Methylobacillus flagellatus KT: one gene and its partner. The protein of the gene in region 2 interacts with the protein of the main gene of each other region in a pairwise test. Links are inferred from orthologs where the notes say so. Each region holds a gene or a part of one and is shown on either strand. Other genes may lie near its edges. The genes, in order: ftsZ and rlmN.

Region 1 (11,334 bases), 680 kb from region 2 along the record:
TTTTAGCAAGCTGTCGCGTGATTTTCACGTTAAACCAGTTAAAATAACCGCTTATTCATTCACTCGCACTTTTAGAGAGAGTCGATGCTCAACCAAACCACTGCCGCCCAGAAAGCCCAAACCCTAGCCGAGGCCTTGCCTTACATCAAGCGTTTCTTCGACAAAACCATTGTCATCAAATATGGCGGCAACGCCATGACCGACCCTCACCTCAAGGAATGTTTCGCCAGTGATGTCGTGCTGCTCAAACTGGTGGGCATGAACCCAGTGGTCGTGCATGGCGGCGGCCCACAGATCAATGAATTGCTGGACAAGCTTGGCAAGAAAGGCGAGTTCATCCAGGGCATGCGCGTCACCGACGAAGAGACCATGGATATTGTGGAAATGGTACTGGGCGGACAGGTCAACAAGGAGATCGTCAACCTGATCAACCGCAACGGCGGCAAGGCCGTCGGACTGACTGGGCAAGATGGCAATTTCATCCATGCGCGCAAACTGTTGGTACAGGACTTGCAGAACCCGTCCAACATGATCGATATTGGACAGGTAGGTGAAATCAGCGGTATCGATCCCAGCTTGATCCAGTTTCTGGACAGCGGAGACTTCATTCCTGTCATTGCCCCTATCGGTGTAGGAATAGATGGGCAGACTTACAATATCAATGCCGATGTCGTGGCCGGCAAGCTGGCAGAAGTGCTCGGCGCCGAGAAACTGATCCTGCTCACCAATACGCCGGGCGTATTGGACAAGACGGGTCAGCTACTCACAGGCCTCACCCCCAAGCAGATAGATGACCTGGTTGCCGACGGCACCCTGTCGGGTGGCATGCTGCCCAAGATCAGCTCAGCGCTGGACGCCGCACGCAGCGGGGTCAAGTCCGTTCATATCATCGATGGCCGCGTCGAGCATGCCTTACTGCTGGAAGTCCTGACTGACGCCGGCGTAGGCACCCTCATCACCGCCAAGTAAGCGCATACTCCCGTCCTAATCCATGTCACACAAGGTCTGGATCTTCGACCTCGACAATACCTTGCATGATGCAGATGCGGAAATCTTTCCGCATCTGCATATCGAGATGACGCGCTACATCATGAGCGAGCTCAGGCTGGAGGAAGAGGCGGCATGCCTGTTGCGCCAGCATTACTGGCGCATCTACGGCGCCACCCTGAAAGGCCTGATGCGCCATCACCGTGTGCACCCGCACCATTTCCTGCAGACCACCCACCAGCTCGCCGGGCTGCCTCAAATGGTGCGCTCGGTCAAAAAGCTGCGACATACCTTGCAGCAACTCTCTGGCCGTAAGGTAGTATTCACTAACGCGCCGATGAGTTATGCCAAAAGAGTGTTAAAATTGCTCGCTATCGACGACTTGTTCGACCAGGTGTTCAGTGTGGAATCCTCTGGTTTCCACCCCAAACCTGCCATACGGGGATTTCAGCACCTGCTGCGAACGCTCAAGGTCAATGCCGGCGACTGCGTGCTACTCGAAGACAGCCTGCCGGCATTGATGACAGCCAAGCGACTGGGCATGAACACCATCCATGTCTCGCGCAGGCCAAAACGCCCCAGTTATGTGGATGCACGCATTTCGAGCGTGTTGGAGCTACCGCATACCTGGCTTTATAAAACGTACAACAATGCAGAGTATCGCCATCCCCCGGCGTACTGTCCCGGACTGGCTTCCTGCCTGGATCAAGAGGTAAAGAAATGGCTTTGAAACCCGGAGAACGCAAACAGCAAATCCTGGAAACCCTGGCGAAGATGCTGGAATCGCCCAAGCGCGAAAAAATCACCACCGCGTCCCTGGCCGCCAAGCTTGATGTCAGCGAAGCAGCGCTCTACCGCCACTTCCCCAGCAAGGCCCGTATGTTCGACGGGCTCATCGAATTCATCGAGCAAACCCTATTCGGCCTCATCAACAAGATCACCTCGGAAGAGGAAGAAGGCCTGCGACAAGCGCGGCGCATTGTCACCATCCTGCTGCTGTTCGCGGAAAAGAACCACGGTATGACCCGCGTGCTGATCGGCGATGCATTGGTCAACGAAGATCCTGCCCTGCAAACCCGCATCAACCAACTGTTCGACCGCATTGAATCTACCCTGAAGCAAAGCCTGCGCATTGCTGAAACCCAGACCGGCCGCAAGTTCGATCCCGAGTCCCAGGCCAACTTGCTGCTATGCTTCGTGATTGGCCGCTGGCACCAGTTTGCCAAGAGCGGCTTCAAACGCAAGCCGATGGAATATGTACAGCAGCAATTGACCTTGCTGTATGGCCTCGAAGAATAAGGTTAATTAAGCTGGCGGCGGGCTGGATTTAATGCACAAACGGCGCTCAATCTGGCCTAAAGGCGAGTATTGTTCCAGCAAATCCAACAGCCCATCCTGTACGTCCATCCGCTGTCACGTGAACAGATCTAAGCTCGTTGGATGTGCCACTCGATTGAACCGTCCACGCCTGACCTCCATTTGAGGTGGCTAGAATGATGCCGTTAAACCCGACGGCCCAACCTGAACCACCATCAGGCACAACGCTGACAGAGTGAAGTTCATGTTGGGTGCCACTGGATTGCATTTTCCAGACACCTCCACTGTCCGAAGTGGTGAGAATAGTGCCACCGAATCCCACAACCCAACCGTGGCGGCCATCAGACGTGATGCTGATTGAGTACAACTCATTTGATGTACCACTATCTTGGCGTATCCAGGTTTCTCCGCCATCTACTGTAGAGAGTATCGTACCGTTGAATCCAACTGCCCAACCTGTGCGCCCATCGGCTGTGAATGTCACAGAACGAAGCTCATTCATCGTTCCGCTTGCTTGTGGCTCCCAAGCCAGACCTCCATTGGTGGTAGCAAGAATAGTACCGCCAAACCCGACTGCCCAGCCGTGCTGCCCATCACTAGCCACACTGACTGAACGTAGCTCGTAAGGCGTGCCGCTCTCTTGCTGCACCCAGGTGGTCCCGCCATTGGAGGTGGTGAGTATGGCTCCACCGAAGCCGACTGCCCACCCCTGTCGACCATCACGGCTAATACTCACTGAGTTTAGCTCGCTAAAGGTACCACTGTCCTGTGCCACCCAGGTTTCCCCTCCATTGGAGGTAGCGAGTATCGTTCCGCCGAAACCCACTGCAAATCCGTGCTGCCCATCACTAGCAAAACTGACTGAGCGTAGCTCATGGGACGTGCCACTGTCTTGCTGCATCCAGATCTGTTCTGCGTAGGCGCCCACTGCAATGGACATTGCGAAGAAGCTCATGAGCAATATTGCGATGCCCCGAAAAATCGCACCAAATTGAGCAACACTCACATTGAACTCCATCGCTAATGCCTCCATCAAGCACCATTTTTCCCAGATCAATTGGCAGCCGGATTTAGGTAAGCAGCACTTACCAACTGCATTCACCAGCGTGATAGTCACAAGTCAATCATGCCTGAGTCATATTGATACGAGTGCTAGCATCAGCCACGACTGAGCATCCCTTTCCAGCTCCGTCTCTGAGCAACCCAATTTCTTTGCAGCAGGGATGTACCTTCAATCATCCAACAGCTTCCTTAAGCGGAAACCGGTATGCGGCTTCCATTGCCGCAACCCGGGCGGAAAATACAGCTTCCTTGATCGCGTCCGGACTACTTTGCTCACGGGCAATTGCGCCAGCATCCACTGTCCTTACAAGTTGCAATATCTCCAGCAATAGTGGGAACAATGGCAATGCCTGTTGCTCGAAGCCAGTCCGCCCGCGGGCATCCGCCTCGCAGGCGGACAGAAAATCACGGAATCGTCCCGGCTGCCGCAGTGCATCGGTTTCCTGCAGGAAACGCAGGACAGTGGCCGCCTTCATCTCGCCGACCTGATGCACCTTGCCGTGGTGCTTTGCTACCAGCAAGGCCAGATCCTTGCAATCATTTGGTACACGCAAGCGCTTCACCAGGGACTGCAGCAGCTCCACGCTACGCTCTTCATGGCCAATGTGTCGTGGCAGGATATGGGCTGGCGTAGTTCCCTTGCCCAGATCATGAGTCAACGCGGCAAAGCGAACCGGCAGGCTGAATCCCGCACGAGCGGCATAGTCAATGACCAACATGACGTGGACGCCGGTATCGATTTCAGGGTGGTATTTGGCCGTCTGCGGTACGCCAAACAATCTGTCCAGTTCGGGTAACAGCCTCTTCAGCGCACCGCAGGCCCGCAATACTTCAAACATGCGGCTGGGCCGCTGCTCCATCAAGCCCTTGGCCAGCTCCTGCCAGACGCGCTCCGGCACCAGGGCGTCGACTTCGCCATCTTCCACCATATGCCGCATCAGCGTCATGGTTTCGTCTGCTACACTGAATTCGACAAACCTGGCCGCAAAGCGTGCAACGCGCAAGATGCGCACCGGGTCTTCACAGAAGGCGGGACTGACATGGCGCAGCACCTTGGCATGCAGATCGGCGACCCCATGGTAGGGATCGATCAAATTTCCGTGCTCATCCTCAGCAATCGCATTAATGGTAAGATCCCGTCGCGCCAGGTCCTGCTCCAGCGTCACTTCTGGATCTGCATGAACCTGGAACCCTTTGTAACCTTTGCCAGTCTTGCGTTCAGTACGCGCCAAGGCGTACTCCTCATGAGTAACCGGGTGGAGGAACACTGGAAAATCCTTACCCACCGGCCTGTAGCCCAATTGCACCATCGCCTCTGGCGTACTGCCGACCACGACATGGTCCCGATCCTTGACTGGCAAGCCCAGCAACCTGTCCCGAACAGCGCCACCGACCGTATAAATGCGCATGAATCTAACGCCTGCTGAACGTACGTCCAGCCAGGCTGCGAAAACGCTCATAAGCACTGCGCGGCGTTTCTCCGGCAATATACTCGGGAGCTATCGCTTCCAGTGAAGCCAGGGAATGTCCAAAGAACTCGGAAATTGGCCCATCACATACGCTATCCACTTCCATGCTCAGCAGATTGTCACGCGTCATCAGCTTGAATGGCATCAGCTCAAGCGCATAGGCCTGATAGTAGGACAGCTTGTCGTTCAAGCTGACAATGCGGCGCTTCTTTCCTAGCAAGAGGGCCGTAAGCTCAATCAACTGCTTGAGGGTGTATACCTGCGGCCCGCCAAGATCGATGCTGCGGCCATAAGTGCTGACATTTTCCAGCGCTGTCAGGAACACATAAGCCACATCCTCTACCCAGATGGGCTGGAACTTCGCGTTTGGCTTGGCAACCGCAACGACTGGCATCATATTGACAACATTGGCCAACATGCTGAGGAAGTGGTCGCCCCGGCCAAAAATGACCGAGGGACGGAATACCGTCACCTGCAACTCATCTGCCCGCCGGAGCACAGCCTGTTCCCCGGCCGCCTTGGAGCGAAGATAGGCGCTTTTAGCATCGGCACTGGCCTTCAGCGCACTCATGTGCAACAGGCGAGGCACGCCCTGTTTGCAGCAGATATCGGCAATCCTGGTCGCCAGGTCGACATGGATGGACTCGAATGTCGCGTTTCCGCTCTCGTGCAGAATGCCTGCCAGGTTGATGACAGCATCCTGGCCATGGAGCTGTCCGGATAACGAGGCCTCGTTGAAGACGTCGCACTCTGTCACCTGCACGTTCGGGAGCAGGATCAAGTGCTTGCTGCTCTCACGCCTGCGTGTCAGCACCTTGACATCATAGCCGGCGGTGCTGAGCCTATGCACGAGGGCGCTACCGACAAAGCCCGAGCCACCGACGACACATATTTGCCTGACACGTTGCATATTGAATATTTTCCTTGCTGCTATCTGCCAAGGACAGGCTTAATCCTGTTCCGGATTGACTGGTGATCCCACGCCTGGTACGACCCCCAGCCGCTGCTTGAGCGTCTGTGACTGAGTCCCCAGTTGATGGGAATAATAGATGGAGTTGCTGAGTACTTTCTTGACGTAGTCACGCGTTTCACTGAAGGGAATGGTTTCAGCATACACCGCTCCCTCCAGTGGCTGATCCGAAGCCCAGCGTTTTGGCCTGCCTGGACCAGCATTGTAGGCTGCAGTCGCCATCAGAGGCTGTTGGTCCATCCTATCCATGGTATAGCGCAGGTAATGGGTGCCAAACTTCAGGTTGGTATCGAGCTGGTTAATCATGGCAGGCTTGTAGTCTCTCATGCCCATGCGCTTGGCAATCCACTTGGCGGTTTCAGGCATGACCTGCATCAAGCCGGATGCGCCGACCACAGACTTGGCCCAGCTGACAAACCGGCTTTCCTGGCGAATCAGGCCATAAACCCAGGCTTCGTCCAATGCATTGTCCGCCACATATCCCTGCATCAGGTCTCGATAAGGAGTAGGGTAGCGCAAGGCGAAATCGTGCAACAACTTGGTGCGGTCAGCCGTATTGATGGCAATGTCGTACCAACCTTCACGGAACGCCACCTCGGCAGCGGCGATCAACTGCTTGTCATCGAAGTCGCGACTGGCAAATCGCCATTCCTCGCGTGACTCCCAGCGCATTTCCAGCCGGCGTAGTGCCAAGGCACGCTGTATGCCAGGGTTATCCAATACGGCCCGCACCTCATCGGCACTTGCACGGTAGCGCTCAGGCGCCGCGCCTAATGCATCGCCCATCTCCTCTTCCGCCAGCAATCCATAGTAAGTATTTTCCTTGGCCAGTTTGACCAAGATCAAATTGGCCGCGACGATCTGCTTTTGTTCTTTGAGTGCCCGGGCTTTCCAATACTGCCAAACCTGTTCTGCCTGCAGGGATTCCGGCATGGCGGCAATCGCTTCCTGCAATGCCTTCCAATCGCCTGCCCGCATGGCAGCCCTGGCTTTCCATTCCCGCTGATCATTGTCCAGGACCACATTCCCGGCTCTCTGGAAATAGGTCAATGCGGCGGGATCATGTTTGCGTGCGGCATGGAGGGCAAAGCGCCCCCAGAAATAGTCGCGGTCCGCCACGTCGAAATTGCCGTGTATCTTTTCCCACAAATCCAGCACCAATGCAGGCTGGCTACGGCTCAGTCGTTCCAGGGCGTAAAGATTGAGCTCTCTTCCCAGGCGACTCTTGAAGCTGATCTGGCGATTTTCCAGGACTTTCTGTGGGTTCTGGTAAACCCGGTCCAAGAGCTTGAGATTGTTCTTGTCGATGCCCGGCAGACGCTGCAGCACAGACTTGGCCACAGTGATCCTTGAGCCTTGCAACAGCAAACGGGTCCTTGCCCAGATATCCTCTTCCCGCAGAACGCCGCCCTTCTGCAGCCGGTCAAACACGGCATCGCAATTGGCAGGCAGTTCATTGCCCGTCATCCATAGGGCCTTGCCTGCATTGACGGCAGACTCCAGGCCCTGCTGGATGCCGCCGTCTGCCGCATAGCAGTTCACCGCCATATCCTCGCGCTGGAGCTTGGGATATTCTTCAAAGAATGTTTCCCAATCTTGGCGTCTCGCCAATACTTTCAACCATTCGCCGCGCAGGCGATCCGCGAAGGGCGCATCCTTGTATTGATCGAGGAACTGCCTCACGGACTGGTTGCTTGCCTGATTCAACTCCAGCAAGAAACGCCAATAATCGGTGTAGGGAGCGAGAATATAATGCTGCGCATGCAGGTTTCGCGAAGCAGTGGTGAGTGCATTGAGGTTGCGGGCATTATAGGCTGCGCGCGCGCTCAGGAAGACATCGTCAGGACCGGCGGCATGCCCGGAGCCATTTCCCAACAGGAGCCCTGCCACCATCAGGAATGAGGCACACGCCATCCTGCACACTTCTACCCATTTGGTTTTGCCTGTACGACGCAAGCCACTTGCCTGCGCGATGCCCACCTTACTCAATTGCATTGTAATGTACCCAATGGTGCTCTCGTAGCACAACCATCCAGAGAGAGCTGCTGCCAATCAGCAATCTAGTAAAGAATGATGCGGCCCATTGAAATCACCAAGGCCACGACCATCAGCATGACCAGCGTGAATTTGGTCAACTGCCAGGTGAACTTGAGATAGCGCTTGTCGCCGGATATAAAATAAATGCCCAGCGAGACAGCAACCGAAATCAAGCCCAGTACCAGCAGGATTCGTAATACCAGCATGGCTAGACGTATTGTAATGCCGGCGGCAGACCAATGGGATTCCGAAAGGCGCCGGGCGCCTCCTCGATCTTGGCAAAGGTGGCGTATTCCCATGCATCGCCATCGGCCAATAGTGCCCGCAGCAGTTGATTATTCATGTAATGCCCCGCTTTGTAGGCGCTGAAAGCACCAATCAAGGGGTGGCCCAATACGTATAGGTCGCCAATGGCGTCCAGCATCTTGTGCTTGACGAACTCGTCGTCATAGCGCAATCCATCGCTGTTCAGTACGCGAAACTCGTCCAGCACGATCGCATTATCCAGGCTACCGCCCCGGGCAAGGCCCATGGAACGCAGCGCCTCCACCTCATGCATGAATCCGAAGGTGCGCGCACGACTGATTTCCTTGATATAGGAGTTATCAGCAAAATCAATCGTGATGCGCTGTCCGGTGTGCTCCACGGCAGGATGGTTGAAATCAATCGTGAAATCGAGCTTGAAGCCAAAATAGGGATCGAAACGTACCCATTTGTCGCCTTCGCGGTACTCAACGGTTTTCTTGATGCGGATGAATTTCTTCATCGCATCCTGTTCGACGATGCCGGCCTGTTGCAGAAGGAAGACAAAAGGCCCGGCACTGCCATCCATGATAGGGACTTCACCCGCATTGAGCTCAATACGGATGTTGTCTATCCCCAACCCTGCCAGGGCAGACATCAGGTGCTCAATCGTGGCAACCCGGGCACCGTTGCACTCCAGGGCGGAACACAACTTGGTATCGGTCACGAGATGAGGTTGTACCTTGAATTCCGCAGTATCGGGCAGATCGATCCTGCGGAATACAATGCCGGTATCAGGTGCCGCCGGGCGCAAGGTCAGGGTCACCTTGTCGCCGGAATGCAAACCAACGCCGGTGGCGCTTATTTCTTTTTTCAGTGTTCTTTGTTTAAGCACTGCTGCCCCTCTCGCGAGAGCCCTCATTCATATGATTGCCATATTGTAGCACGCAACGCTACCCGACCTGGTCGGGCAAGCCCGCTTCAGTCAGCCTGCTTGCGCAGGAATGCAGGAATATCATATTCCTCCACGCCCGACATCTTCATGGCTTCAACCTGCGCACGACGGCCATTCGAACTGAATACGGCAGGACTGTCATCATCCGTACCACCCATATACATCGGCTGGTTGGTGGTACCATCGCGCACCTGCGTCATCACACGCAATTCGGGCTTCTGCTGGCGACGAGACGCCACACCGTTCAACCCGGTTGCTACCATGGTGACACGCAAGCCATCGCCGATAGACTCATCGAACACATTGCCCACGATCACCGTGGCATCCTCAGCCGTGAACTCCTTGATCGTGTTCATCACGTCATAGTACTCCTTCATCTTGAAGGAAGTGCTTGCAGTGATGTTGACCAGCACGCCACGCGCATTGGCGAGGTTGACGTCTTCCAGCAGAGGGCTTGCCACTGCCTGTTCAGCTGCGATGCGGGCGCGCTCGCTGCCGGTGGCAGTCGCGGAACCCATCATCGCCATGCCCATTTCGGACATGACGGTACGCACGTCGGCAAAGTCGACATTGACCATGCCAGGGCAATTGATGATCTCGGCAATACCGGATACCGCATTGTGCAATACGTCGTTGGCCGCTTGGAACGCCTCCAGGAAGGGTACGTCTTCACCCAGCACCTGCATGAGCTTCTCATTCGGGATGATAATAAGAGAATCGACATGCTTAGAAAGTTCTTCCAGCCCCTCCTGTGCGACCTTGGTACGTTTGCCTTCAAAAGCGAACGGCTTGGTCACCACCGCCACGGTGAGGATGCCCATTTCCTTGGCGACTTCCGCGATGATGGGCGCTGCGCCGGTGCCGGTGCCTCCCCCCATGCCTGCGGTGATGAACAGCATGTCTGCACCATCGATCACCTCAGCGATGCGATCGCGGTCTTCCAAAGCGGCCTCGCGGCCGATCTCCGGACGCGCACCTGCACCCAGGCCCTTGGTGATGTCAGTGCCAATCTGCAACACGGTCTTGGCTTGGCTCTTCTTCAGTGCCTGCATGTCGGTATTGGCGCAAATGAACTCCACGCCGCCGACCTCTTTTTCAATCATGTGAGCCACTGCGTTGCCGCCGCAACCACCCACGCCTATCACTTTGATCACGGCCTCTTGTGAGTCCCTGTCCATAATCTCAAACATGTTAAATCCCTCCTAAGTTACGTCTGCCTAAACTCGAAAAAAGCACTATTGCTTACCAACAATCGCTTAAAATCAATGTACTACTAGAAATTACCCTGAAACCAACTCTTCATCCGGCTCAATACCTGGCTGAAGGAATTGGATTCCATCTGTCCCTGAAGCTGACGTTCCACTTGCTGCTGGCCCATCAGCACCAGTCCCACCCCGGTGGCATAACGCGGATTGCCTACCACCTCGGACAAACCTCCCACATTGCGCGGCATGCCAAGACGAACCGGCATGTGGAAAATCTCTTCACCCAGCTCCACCATCCCCTTCATGAGAGAGGAGCCGCCAGTAATCACGATGCCGGAGGCGATCATTTCCTCCATGCCGCTACGGCGCAGCTCGCCGAGCACGAATTCGTACAGCTCGACCACGCGGGGCTCGATCACCTCGGCCAGGGTCTGTACTGACAACTGGCGCGGGTCGCGGCCATCGACACCCGGCACTTCCACTACTTCGCGGGCATCGGCCAGCTGGCGCAAGGCGCAGCCATGCTTGATCTTGATCTCTTCCGCCGATTGGGTGGGTGTACGGAATGCCACTGCGACATCGTTGGTGATCTGGTCGCCAGCAATCGGCACCACGGCCGTATGGCGGATCGCGCCCTGCTTGAACACGGCGATGTCGGTCGTGCCGCCGCCTATATCCACCAGGCAGACGCCGAGCTCCTTTTCGTCTTCAGTCAATACTGCGAGACTGGAAGCCAGCGGCTGCAGAATGAGATCGCTGACCTCCAGGCCGCAGCGCTTGATGCACTTGACGATGTTTTGCGCGGCAGAAACCGCGCCAGTGACGATATGCACCTTGACCTCAAGCTTCATGCCGCTCATGCCCAAGGGTTCGCGCACATCCTCCTGGCCATCAATAATGAACTCTTGCGTCAGGATATGCAGGATCTGCTGATCTGACGGCAGGGCAATCGCACGTGCGGTTTCGATCACGCGGTCCACATCCATCTGCGTTACTTCGGCATCCTTGATCTTCACCATGCCGTGCGAGTTGAGGCTCTTGATATGGCTGCCAGCAATGCCGGTGTAAACGGTGCTGATCTTGCAATCC
Region 2 (11,361 bases):
AAGTCAAGCTGTGCTCGACCACGGCCCTGACGCACCCGGCAGTACCTTCTGGACGCAAGGTAAGACGGTCACCGTTGAGTTTATCCTCCCAGGAATACATTTCCTTCTCGACAATATCGGTATGCTCGCCCACTCCGCGGATAAAGAGCTCGGTGGGCTCGACAATGGGCAGCCGGATATTGCGATAGCCGTACTGAGACAGAACCTGCCGGGCACTATCCTCTATCCGCTGCCACAATGCGGTATCTGCTGGCAGGATATCGTAGAATCCCTTGATACTTTGAAACTTATCAGACATAGATGTTTGAATTAATATAGTTTTCTAGATTGCCTTGAGTGGGATGGTCTTCAGACCCGTGCCCGTGCCCTGCTGGCGGAGGCGCCCGCCCTCAGCATAATTGACGCGTACATATTCTTCCACGATCACCTTGAAGTCGTCCGCAATTCTCTCTCCCTTGAGGGTGACAGTTTTTTCCCCATCGACATAGACTGGAGCAACTGGCACCTCTCCCGTCCCCGGCAGGCTGATGCCGATATTGGCAAGCTTGGACTCGCCTGGCCCATTCACGACGCAGCCCATCACGGCCACGCTCATGTTCTCCACGCCGGGATACTGGCTGCGCCAGACAGGCATTTGATCGCGCAGGTAGTGCTGAATTTTCTGGGCGAGCTCCTGGAAGAAAGTGGAAGTCGTCCTGCCGCAACCTGGACAGGCCGTCACCAGCGGAGTAAATGAGCGTATACCCATGGTCTGCAGGATCTCCTGCGCTACCACGACTTCTTTGGTCCGCGACTCACCAGGCTCTGGCGTCAACGATACCCGGATGGTGTCGCCGATTCCATCCTGCAGCAATACGGACAAGGCCGCAGTGGACGCCACGATTCCCTTGGAGCCCATGCCGGCCTCGGTCAGCCCCAGGTGCAATGGATAATCGCAGCGACTACCCAAGTCGCGGTAGACTTTGATCAGGTCCTGCACCGCACTCACCTTGCAGGAAATAATGATGCGGTCACTGGGAAGGCCGAGTTCCTCTGCTGCAGCGGCATTCTCCAATGCCGACTGGATCAGCATTTCGCGCATCAAGGCATCCGCAGCCAAGGGTGCGGCACGCTTAGAGTTTTCATCCATCATGCGCGCCATCTTGGCCTGATCCAGGCTGCCCCAGTTTACGCCGATGCGGACAGGCTTGTTGTAGTCGATTGCCGCCTTGATCATGGCAGAAAACTGCTCGTCCCGCTTGGAACCCTTACCTACATTACCCGGATTAATGCGATATTTCGCCAGCGCCTCGGCGCAATCAGGATATTGCGCCAGCAAACGATGGCCATTGAAGTGAAAGTCACCCACCAACGGAACATTGCACCCCAGATCGTCAAGCTGACGCCTGATGGCACCCACTTGTGCGGCAGCCTCGGGCGAATTCACGGTAATACGCACGATTTCTGAGCCAGCACGCCAAAGCTCATACACCTGACGGACCGTAGCTGCAGCATCGGCGGTATCGGTATTGGTCATGGACTGCACGACTACCGGGGCGCTACTGCCTACCGGAACATGACCGATCATGACGGTCTTGGTAGTGCGCCGGCTGAGAGATTGATGATCCAAGCTCTACTCCAGTGTCAGTCGGGCCACATTGACCTTGGCATAAGGCGCCAGATCAACGGGGTTGTTATTGTATTCCAGCTTGGTGCCATGGATGTTGCCAACCACAATCCTAAATGGTGGTTTGCCAGTCACGACCTCCTCGCTATTGGGCTCAAGCGTCTTACTCATGATTTGTTTACCATTGGCATCTGAAACGCTGACCCAGGTCGCCTCAGTGACGGTAAATTTGATGCGTGCATCTTCCGCCGCCGGCAATGCAAGAGCAGGTTGAGCGATAGGAGGAGTTATCTCAACCGCGGATGGCGTCGCTGGCACAGCCGCCGGCTGTTCAACAGCAGCAGGTTCATCTGTAGGTGCTGGCGGCATGGGATCAGGCGAAGCAAGCGCTTCTGCCTCAGGCTTGCCGGAAATCAATTCGTCCTTATCCGAGATTGGAGCCACTATCGCTTCCGATAATCCGGTATCGGGATCATGCGCCTGATAGAAATCAACATACAGCACCCACCCAGCCATCAATACGACCAGCAATATCCCGAACCACATATAGGGCCGCCATGGCGCCCCCGCCTCGCCGGAAATCACGATATTCGCAGAAGGGATGCTGATCGCCTGGCTGTCCTGCACAGGTACATATTGACTGTAGACACGCAGCAGAGGGGCTGCGTCGATATTGACCAGGCGCGCATAGTTGCGTATGAACCCACGCGTGATGACAGCTTCAGGCAATGCAGCAAAATCATCGTTTTCCAGTGCTTGCACCTGGCGTAGACTGAGGCGCAGGCGATTCGCAACATCCTCAGCCCCCAGGCCGAGACTTTCCCGCGCGGCGACCAGAGTCGGTCCGATACGATCAATCGAGGCTGGCGCTGCCTGCAGCTCCTGCTCGGGAGAATCTTGCTCACTCATTATTACTGTCCTGACAATAATCGTTTTGCTTGCTCGGAATGAGGAAATTTCCTCCTCAGCTGCAAAGCATAACTGGCCTCACTATCACGGTCGCCTGCTTCGCGAGCAAGCTTAATGCCCAGCCAAAGCATGTCGGCGGTTGGGCTGTCACTTTCCAACGCAGGCTTAAGGTAGTCGCGCGCCGCCTCATACTCGCCTCGACTATGGGCAATCACCGCCAATTGATACCCTGCCTGAAATAATTGTGGCTGCAATTGCAAGGCATGCTGCAGGTAAAGCTCAGCCTGCTTAATATCCTTCTTACGTAGCAGGCAAGTGCCAGCATTCATGTATGCCACGCCCGGCGTGACATACAGCGGATTCTTGACCGCTTCCATGAACTGGACGATAGATTCATCGATACGGTTGCGCGCGCAGAGAAAGCTACCGTAATTGTTGCGCGTTTCAGAGCTTTTCGGGTCTAGCTGCAACGCTTTGCGGAATGCTGCATCTGCCTTCTCGTCTTCACGCAATGTGCCATACACTAGCCCAAGGCCGTTATAGGCAGGCGCATAGGAAGGATTGATCTGCGCGGCAAGCTCAAATTCCTCCAACGCCACGGCAATCTGGTTCTGGGCATAATATCCAGCACCCAGTTCGGTATGTACACGGGCGCGCTCACGGCTTGCCTCGGTATCCTGCTTGGTTTCAGTGGCGGCACAAGCGATCAGCAACAAGCAGCAAGCCCCCACCAGGAACTTCCTCACGCAACCGCCTCCACTTTGATGCGGCGCAACGAACGCTTGGTCTTATCCTGCACCTTACCAGCCAGCTGACCACAAGCCGCGTCAATGTCCTCGCCGCGGGTCTTGCGTGTGGTCACGACATAGCCTGCCTGCATGAGGATATCGCGAAAACGGCGGATATTGTCGGGCTTGGAGGTATCGTAGCCGCTATTCGGGAAAGGGTTGAATGGAATCAGGTTGAATTTGCAAGGCACATCCTGAACGATATTCAACAATTGCCTGGCATGCTCGGCAGTATCGTTGACACCGTCCAGCATCACATACTCGAAGGTGACAAAATCGCGTGGCGCCTTTTCGAGATAACGCTGGCAAGCCGCCATGAGCTGCGCAATGGGATACTTGCGATTGATCGGCACAATTTCGTCACGCAATGCATCATTGGGGGCATGAAGGGACACTGCCAGCGCCACGGGACACTCCTCGCGCAACCTGTCCATGGCCGGCACCATACCAGAAGTGGACAAGGTCACGCGACGACGGCTCAAGCCATAAGCAGAATCGTCCAGCATAATATTCATGGCTGCCACGACATTGTCGAAATTGGCCAGCGGCTCGCCCATGCCCATCATGACAACATTGCTGATGATGCGGTCCCCCTTGGGATCGCGACCAAGCGCCTTGTTCGCCACCCATAACTGACCAATGATCTCGGAAACGCTGAGATTACGGTTGAATCCCTGGCGTCCGGTAGAACAGAATGTGCAATCCAACGCACATCCTACCTGCGAAGAAACGCAAAGCGTGCCGCGATCATCCTCGGGGATGAACACTGTCTCGACGCCATTGCCTGCCCCAACGTCAATCAACCACTTGCGCGTCCCATCTTCCGATATTTGCTCCAGATGAACTGAAGGAGGCGCAACCACAGCCTCCTTGGCCAGCTTTTCACGCAATGCCTTGGCAATATCCGTCATCTCCCCAAAATCGCTCACGCCGAAGTGATGCATCCAGCGCATCATCTGCTTGGCACGGAACGGCTTCTCGCCAATACCTTGGAAATATTCTGCGAGCGCTGCCTGGTTGAAATTGAGGAGATTGACCGTCATGCAGAGACAACCTCAGCGGCTGTAAATATTGGATTGCGCAAAGAAATAGGCAATTTCGACTGCAGCATTTTCCAGGGAGTCTGACCCATGAACGGCATTGGCATCAATGCTATCGGCGAAGTCAGCGCGGATAGTACCTGGCTCAGCTTTTTTCGGGTCGGTAGCGCCCATCAGCTCACGGTGCTTGAGCACCGCATTTTCACCTTCCAGCACCTGTACGACGACTGGACCGGAAATCATGAACTTGACCAGATCATTGAAGAAAGGGCGCTCCTTGTGGACTGCATAAAAACCCTCAGCATCAGCCTGAGACAGTTGCACCATCTTGGAAGCGATGATCTTGAGGCCGGCATCTTCAAAACGGGTATAGATCTTGCCGATCACGTTCTTCGCAACTGCATCGGGTTTGATAATGGATAGGGTACGTTCAACAGCCATGATGACTCCAAAGATAATTATTTAGATAAAACTACTACGGAAAGACCGATAAAATAACATTTTAGCGGCCCAAAATAAAGCTGGGACGCAATATTTACCGCCCCCCGGCCTGCAAAAACCAGGCCGTCCTGAGCATGTAGTATCAACTGATCGAGTGACAGGCTCGCGACACAGACCATGCGGACGACATCTTGGCGATTTCACTAAAAACTCGCCCTGCGCCAACTCGGTCAAGCCTGCTGCAGGATGCGCTGCCTGCGTGCCTCATACAGGCAAATACCGCTGGCAACCGATACATTCAGACTCTCAACAGAGCCAAACATCGGAATGCTGATCAAGCTGTCGCAAGTTTCCTGCGTCAGTCGGCGCAGACCACTCCCTTCCGCCCCCAGCACCAGCGCCAGCGGGCCCGATAAATTGGTAGATGGTAAGTCGGCATCTGCCTCTGCCGCAGCCCCCACGATGAACACACCGGCATCCTTGAGTTCACGCAGCGTTCGCGCCAAATTGGTCACGGCAATAAACGGTACAGTTTCCGCGGCGCCGCAAGCCACCTTGCGTACCGTGGCATTCAGGCCTGCTGCGCGATCCTTGGGCGCAATCACTGCATGTACCCCCATCGCATCGGCTACCCGCAGGCAGGCACCAAGGTTATGCGGATCTTCCACACCATCCAGCACTAGAAAAAATGGCGGCTCTTTCAGGTCGGATTCCAGGATGTCATGGATATCCTTGTAGGGAATCGGGGTATCCACTACACGGGCAATCACACCCTGATGCCGAGCATTGCCGCCCGCCATGCCATCCAGGCGAGCCCGCTCCACGTGCATCACCCGTACATTGGCGCCTTCCGCCATCTGCAACAAATCCTTCATGCGCGCATCCACCCTGTCCTGGTCGACCAGGACTTCCTGGACGCTCGCCGCATGCTGGCGCAAACGGCTCAATACGGCATGAAAGCCAAACAAAATACGCACGTCACTCATTCAATCAACTAGCTTTCTTCTTGGTTGTCACTGTGGCACGAGATTTTCCGCCGCTTGCGCGGGGCGGCCTCGTCCTTGTTGTTTTCTGCGCCGGGGTCGCATCGGCCCTGCGGGCCCTCGGCTTTTTCACTGCCTCCTGCACCGGGGACTTGGTCGGCAACTCTGTTGACGTGACAGTGGCAGACTGGCGGCGCTTGGGCTTTTCCGCATCAGGCGCTGCCGCAGCTTTTACTGTCGCCGCAGCAGGGGCAGGCTTCCCACGACGGCGATTAGCTGGGGCTGGGGGAGTGGATGATGCCTGCATCTGGTCCTGTCTGGCAACAAGCCCAAAATCTATACGGCTGGTTTCAAGGTCTACGCGGTTCACCTTGACGCGCAACCTGTCTCCGAGACGAAACCTGACCCCAGTCCGCTCGCCCAGCATTTCATGCCGGGCTTTGTCGTAATTGAAATAATCATTACCCAACTCAGTCACGTGAAGCAGCCCTTCCACGTAGACACCATCCAGCGCCACGAACAGGCCGAAACTGGTCACACCCGCTACCGTGCCGTCAAACTCCTCACCAATCTTGTCCTGCATGTAGTAGCACTTAAGCCAGGCTTCTACGTCCCGCGTTGCATCATCGGCACGCCGCTCGGTCATGGAGCAGTGCTTGCCAAGCTCATTCCAATCCCCCGCTTTGTACACCTCGCCATTCAGGGCCGCCTTGATTGCCCGATGGATCAGCAGGTCGGGATAACGGCGGATTGGCGAAGTGAAATGGGTATATGCCTCATAAGCCAGACCAAAGTGGCCAATATTGTCAGGACTGTAGACAGCTTGCTGCATGGAACGCAGCAATACAGTCTGCAACAACTGCTCATCCGGGCGCCCCTTGATCTGGGCCAGCAGCTTGCCATAGTCCTTGGCATGCGGAGTATCACCCCCCCCCAGAGTAAAGCCGAACTCACCCATGAAGGTACGCAAGGCTTCCAGCTTTTCTTCGGTAGGTCCATCGTGAACACGGTATAAGGCAGGGTGCTTGCACTTGTCGAGAAAATTTGCAGCGCAGACGTTGGCAGCCAACATACACTCCTCGATGAGCCTGTGCGCCTCATTACGGGAAGTCGCTTCGATACGTTCGATCTTGCCGTTATCGTTGAACACCATCAAGGTTTCATTGCTTTCGAACTCGATCGCCCCACGTTTCTCGCGTGCTGCCAACATGACTTTGTAAAGCCTGTATAGATGCTGCACGTGCGGCATCAGCCAATCGTACTCGCGGGCCACCTCGCCAGCAGGATTGCTGATCATGTCGAAGACCTTGGTATAAGTCATCCTGGCCTTGGAGCGCATCACGGAAGGATAAAACTTATATTGCTTAATGCGCCCGGTATTGCTGATCTGCATGTCACAGATCATGCACAGCCTGTCCACATCGGGATTGAGTGAGCAAAGTCCGTTGGACAATGCCTCGGGAAGCATGGGAATCACGCGTCGCGGGAAATAAACGGAATTACCGCGCTCATAAGCATCCTTGTCGAGACTGTCGCCCGGCCTGACGTAAAAACTGACATCAGCAATCGCCACCACCAGGCGCCAACCTGTCCCCTGAGGTTCACAGTAGACGGCATCATCGAAGTCGCGTGCAGTTTCACCATCAATCGTCACCAAGGGGAGCTCGCGCAAGTCGATGCGCCCCTTCCAGTCAGCAGCACGTACCTTCTTAGGGTACTTCTGCGCCTGCTTGATCGCAGCTTCGGAAAACTCATGGGGCAAATGATGCTTGCGTAGGGCAATTTCGATTTCCATCCCCGGGTCGGCATAATTGCCCAATATCTCGATCACCTTTCCTACCGGCTTGGCGTGGATCGATGGCTGCTCGGTCAGCTCAACCGTCACCACTTGCCCGTCCTTCGCCCCCATATCAAGGTGATAGGGAATCAGGATATCCTGGTTAACACGCTTATCCTCCGCTGCGACGATGGTCACCCCGTGACTGCTGATCACCCGACCAACCAATGTCTTGGTCGCACGCTCGAGCACCTCGACAATCCGCCCCTCCGGCCTGCCGCGTCTGTCGGTACCGGCGGGACGCACCATTACGCGATCCCCATGCATCACCTGGGCCATCTCCCGGGGGGAAAGGAACAAATCGTCTCCCCCACCATCGGGAATGAAGAAGCCAAAACCATCAGGATGCCCCTGCACCCTTCCTGCCAGCAAATTCACCTTCTCCGCAATGCACAAGGCGCCCTTGCGGTTCTGGATAATCTGTCCATCACGCTCCATCGCCCTCAGGCGGCGTGAGAAAATTTCCTGTTCGGATTTCTTGACACCAACCAAGCGATAGAGCTCCTCCACCGTCACGGGAACGCCCTGCTCCTCCATCACCGACAAGATAAATTCCCGGCTAGGTAAAGGGTTGGCATATTTCTCCTGCTCCCGCTCGGCATAAGGGTCACCCGCCCGGCCGCCCTTGAGCTTGCGCTGAGGAGCGGCTTCTTTTACACCTGTTTTTGCAATCTGTTTTTTTTTCGTTGACAAAGTATGGCTTTCCTATAAAATGCGCGGCTCATCGATATTCGATGCCCAGATGGCGGAATTGGTAGACGCGCTAGGTTCAGGTCCTAGTGGTGGCAACACTGTGGAGGTTCGAGTCCTCTTCTGGGCACCAACAGAATTATTAGAAACCGCATCATTGCTTACTTTGTAGCTGATGCGGTTTTTTATTGTCCGCTGGGTTAGCGATAAGAAAATTTGATGGAACATCCTCATAGCTCATTGTCCCATTAAAAGCATTGCAGGTCTAAGACAATATCTTCTCTATTTTGCCCTCTAGCTTCAATACCCATGGGTTATCCCCGCCCCGATGCACTACTGCCACATGGCAATAAGTGAACGCAAGCAATCATCACACTTTGCCACGGCTGTTTCGCGCCAGAAGCTTATCCCTCTCTTTATTTTTCCGCAGTCGGAATTATCCGACACAAGCTTGGTAAAACTGCCTATAGCCGAGCCTGAGCGGATTTTTCTATGATGGCTCAACACTCCGGCATCGAGCAATCGTTCCTAAACTGCGAAGCAATGTCCTGCATTAAAGCCATTCACTTCCGCATATCAATAGCAAAAGCAAGATGCCATCTCTAGCTTCCCAATAAACTCAGGGAGAACCATCATGGATAAGCTTCTGCAAACCTTACTGAGAATAGAAAACGGAGAAACAACATTGAAAGCCGCGAATCCTCAGGACATCGCCCGGTTTCAAGTCGAAGTCGTCTGCCTTCAATATGCTTATAAGCAAGGCCTTATTAAGCAACCATGGTTTGTTACCAGCATGTCCCGCGAACATCCTTGGCAGATTGAAAAAGTATCCATGCTGAAACTGACTGAACTCGGGCGAAGATTCTTGAAAATACAAAGACTCAGATGCAATGACTCAACGACACCAACTCATTGACCTCCCTAGGACACAAACTGCCTCATTGCCAATTCCATAATGAATTGGCTGAGCATGAAAACTACGTTATAATCGCCTCCCCTTGGCATTAAGCTTTGATTAGCTGCAGTAGCCGAAGAGTAAGCGAAAGTGGCGGAATTGGTAGACGCACTGGATTTAGGTTCCAGCGCCGCGAGGCGTGAGAGTTCGAGTCTCTCCTTTCGCACCACAATCAGTGGTTCAAAACAGCTATAAAATCAATAGAATCAAGGCGCAAACGACGGTTTGGCGCCTTTTTTCATGCCCAAGCAAGTGCCTCTCTATTTTTCAAGCGACAAACTTCAAATACCCGGCAAGACGTTTGATGACGTGCTCGATAAATACTTAAACTGCGACGATGTCAGCAATCAGAAGGATAACGAATGCTGGGGGCTCATCGGATAGCGCTATCCAAGCGCGACAAGATTGCAGACATCTGCTTTTCACGCTCAGCCAACAGAATTTCGCGGATGGGCGCGATCCGCAAATTTCTCCTACTCGGAACCCACTTTATGAAAGATGGCGGACTGATACCAAACTCACAACCCAGCAGGCACCACTAGCACAGCCTCAACTCACTTGATCGCTTCGATAACTGACAGCTGTAATCCTTGATTAATTCATCATTACAGCCCCCCCTCAATTAAGAAAGCTCTAGCTCTAAATTTATTGCTTTAATGAGGGGCCAATCTGCAAGCCAAGGCAAGCATCATGCAGGAACAAACCGAGGCTTTTGAATCTCAATGGCGCGCTGAAATAGTATGGAAGCTCAAGCCGCTACCTTGCTGAATATGAGCCTGAATGACTCTTTCATGGGCTTTGGCATCAGCAACATCGGCTTCCGGAGCATGCTGGAGGGATTCAAGATATTGCATGGCAACCCTTGTACCCGCGGAGCAAGCAGCCTCAGCAGTTGAATAGGATGAGTCTTCTTTGGATGGCTCCAGGAAATCATCATCAACCAGAGCAACCCAAGTGTAGCTATGAAGACTATCAGGTTTGCAGATAATGGCGACTGAATGGCCCAAGTACTCAAAGTTTTCCATCATTCAACCCCTTGTAGAAAGAATGAATATCACAAAAAGTGATAAAAGTGATAATACCTCATTTTTTAGATTTGTTGTTGAGTTACAAATTAAAGAATATTCAATGAAAATATTGTGATATTTGTGAGATGAAAGGGTCAGGATCAAGGAATGATCAATATGGTTCAGCGCTTCCACGGGCATACTTGATCACACCCACCTATCAAGCCGTGAATGCAAACCCAGCACGTCATGGTTTTTTGCTAGAGCATGTTGCTTGTAATAGGTTAGAATGGCTGCTTGCTAGGGGTTGGATGGCTCAAAAATTCAAGCTGATCACAAGTCATATTGCACATCCCCAGTAATCTTCCCCCATGTTTTCGGTTGTCGTTTGACACATGCCTCAAAGCTGGCCGATATCACCCTAAATCGACATGCATTGAAAGAAATTCATTTATGCAAAGCACTATCAACCAAGATGAAATCAACATGCTACGCGCCGAGCTTGAAATCCTGATGAGAGAACGCCAGGCATTGTTGAAAGTGACTGGCGCCGCCGCAGGGTTGGTTGCTGAACTGGACAGCCACGATTTACCAGCAGGAACGGAAGAAGCAGCCGAACTGCTGGCAACCAACATCAACACGCTTCCGGAAGAAACATTGCAAGATGCCTTGAACTCGGTTCGGGCCGTGATTGCGGGCTAACCTTGCAATAACTCTTCGGGTAGTATCATCGCCTTTCTTTAAGTTTGGTCTTTTCCCATCAGTATTCCCTGCCATCACAGCTTACATTCACTCCTCATGCCCTATAACAATAGCTTCAACGCGCCTTCAGGGCAGATGAGGATAGCTACTAGTCACTGAAAGCAAGGCTTCCTCTCTGAGGCTTGACTCAAACCCTCCTATACAACAAACAATTGCATCACCAATAAAAACGGCACTCCGCTTGCCGACATTGCCGCCAAGCACCGCAGGTTGTACCATCACGGGTGGAGTGAACATTGGCGGCGCGATGAAAACAATAAAACGACCGCCCGGACTATGGACTACGATAACCCTGTGCAGCTTGCTGGCAACGGGATGCGGCTATCAGCAATACCAGGCTCAT

Evidence for each region.
Region 1: the proteins of rlmN (region 2) and ftsZ interact in binary tests that used the Escherichia coli proteins (3 or more experiments, as listed by UniProt). The link is inferred for Methylobacillus flagellatus KT from one-to-one orthologs.

The regions. Positions count from the first base shown.
Region 1 is NC_007947.1:2,406,294-2,417,627, forward strand. Bases 8,149-11,098 are described here. They hold ftsZ (cell division protein FtsZ), read right to left. Parts: upstream 10,231-11,098; coding sequence 9,067-10,230; downstream 8,149-9,066. Other genes in these bases: lpxC (UDP-3-O-acyl-N-acetylglucosamine deacetylase), read right to left, coding at 8,149-8,980; ftsA (cell division protein FtsA), read right to left, coding at 10,314-11,098. In the rest of the region: argB (acetylglutamate kinase), read left to right, coding at 85-969; MFLA_RS11520 (pyrimidine 5'-nucleotidase), read left to right, coding at 992-1,717; nucleoid occlusion factor SlmA, read left to right, coding at 1,708-2,286; MFLA_RS11530 (WD40/YVTN/BNR-like repeat-containing protein), read right to left, coding at 2,333-3,421; MFLA_RS11535 (multifunctional CCA addition/repair protein), read right to left, coding at 3,540-4,775; MFLA_RS11540 (complex I NDUFA9 subunit family protein), read right to left, coding at 4,780-5,745; MFLA_RS11545 (transglycosylase SLT domain-containing protein), read right to left, coding at 5,785-7,800; MFLA_RS11550 (hypothetical protein), read right to left, coding at 7,866-8,048; more of lpxC, read right to left, coding at 8,051-8,148; more of ftsA, read right to left, coding at 11,099-11,334. UniProt on the Escherichia coli protein: Essential cell division protein that forms a contractile ring structure (Z ring) at the future cell division site. The regulation of the ring assembly controls the timing and the location of cell division.
Region 2 is NC_007947.1:1,733,649-1,745,009, forward strand. Bases 2,303-5,279 are described here. They hold rlmN (23S rRNA (adenine(2503)-C(2))-methyltransferase RlmN), read right to left. Parts: upstream 4,347-5,279; coding sequence 3,258-4,346; downstream 2,303-3,257. Other genes in these bases: MFLA_RS08305 (helix-turn-helix domain-containing protein), read right to left, coding at 2,303-2,515; pilW (type IV pilus biogenesis/stability protein PilW), read right to left, coding at 2,518-3,261; ndk (nucleoside-diphosphate kinase), read right to left, coding at 4,359-4,784; rlmB (23S rRNA (guanosine(2251)-2'-O)-methyltransferase RlmB), read right to left, coding at 5,015-5,279. Outside these bases: hisS (histidine--tRNA ligase), read right to left, coding at 1-298; ispG (flavodoxin-dependent (E)-4-hydroxy-3-methylbut-2-enyl-diphosphate synthase), read right to left, coding at 323-1,609; more of MFLA_RS08305, read right to left, coding at 1,613-2,302; more of rlmB, read right to left, coding at 5,280-5,770; rnr (ribonuclease R), read right to left, coding at 5,775-8,297; MFLA_RS14575 (hypothetical protein), read left to right, coding at 8,929-9,210; MFLA_RS14580 (hypothetical protein), read right to left, coding at 9,969-10,277; MFLA_RS08350 (hypothetical protein), read left to right, coding at 10,710-10,958; MFLA_RS08355 (TolC family protein), read left to right, coding at 11,266-11,361.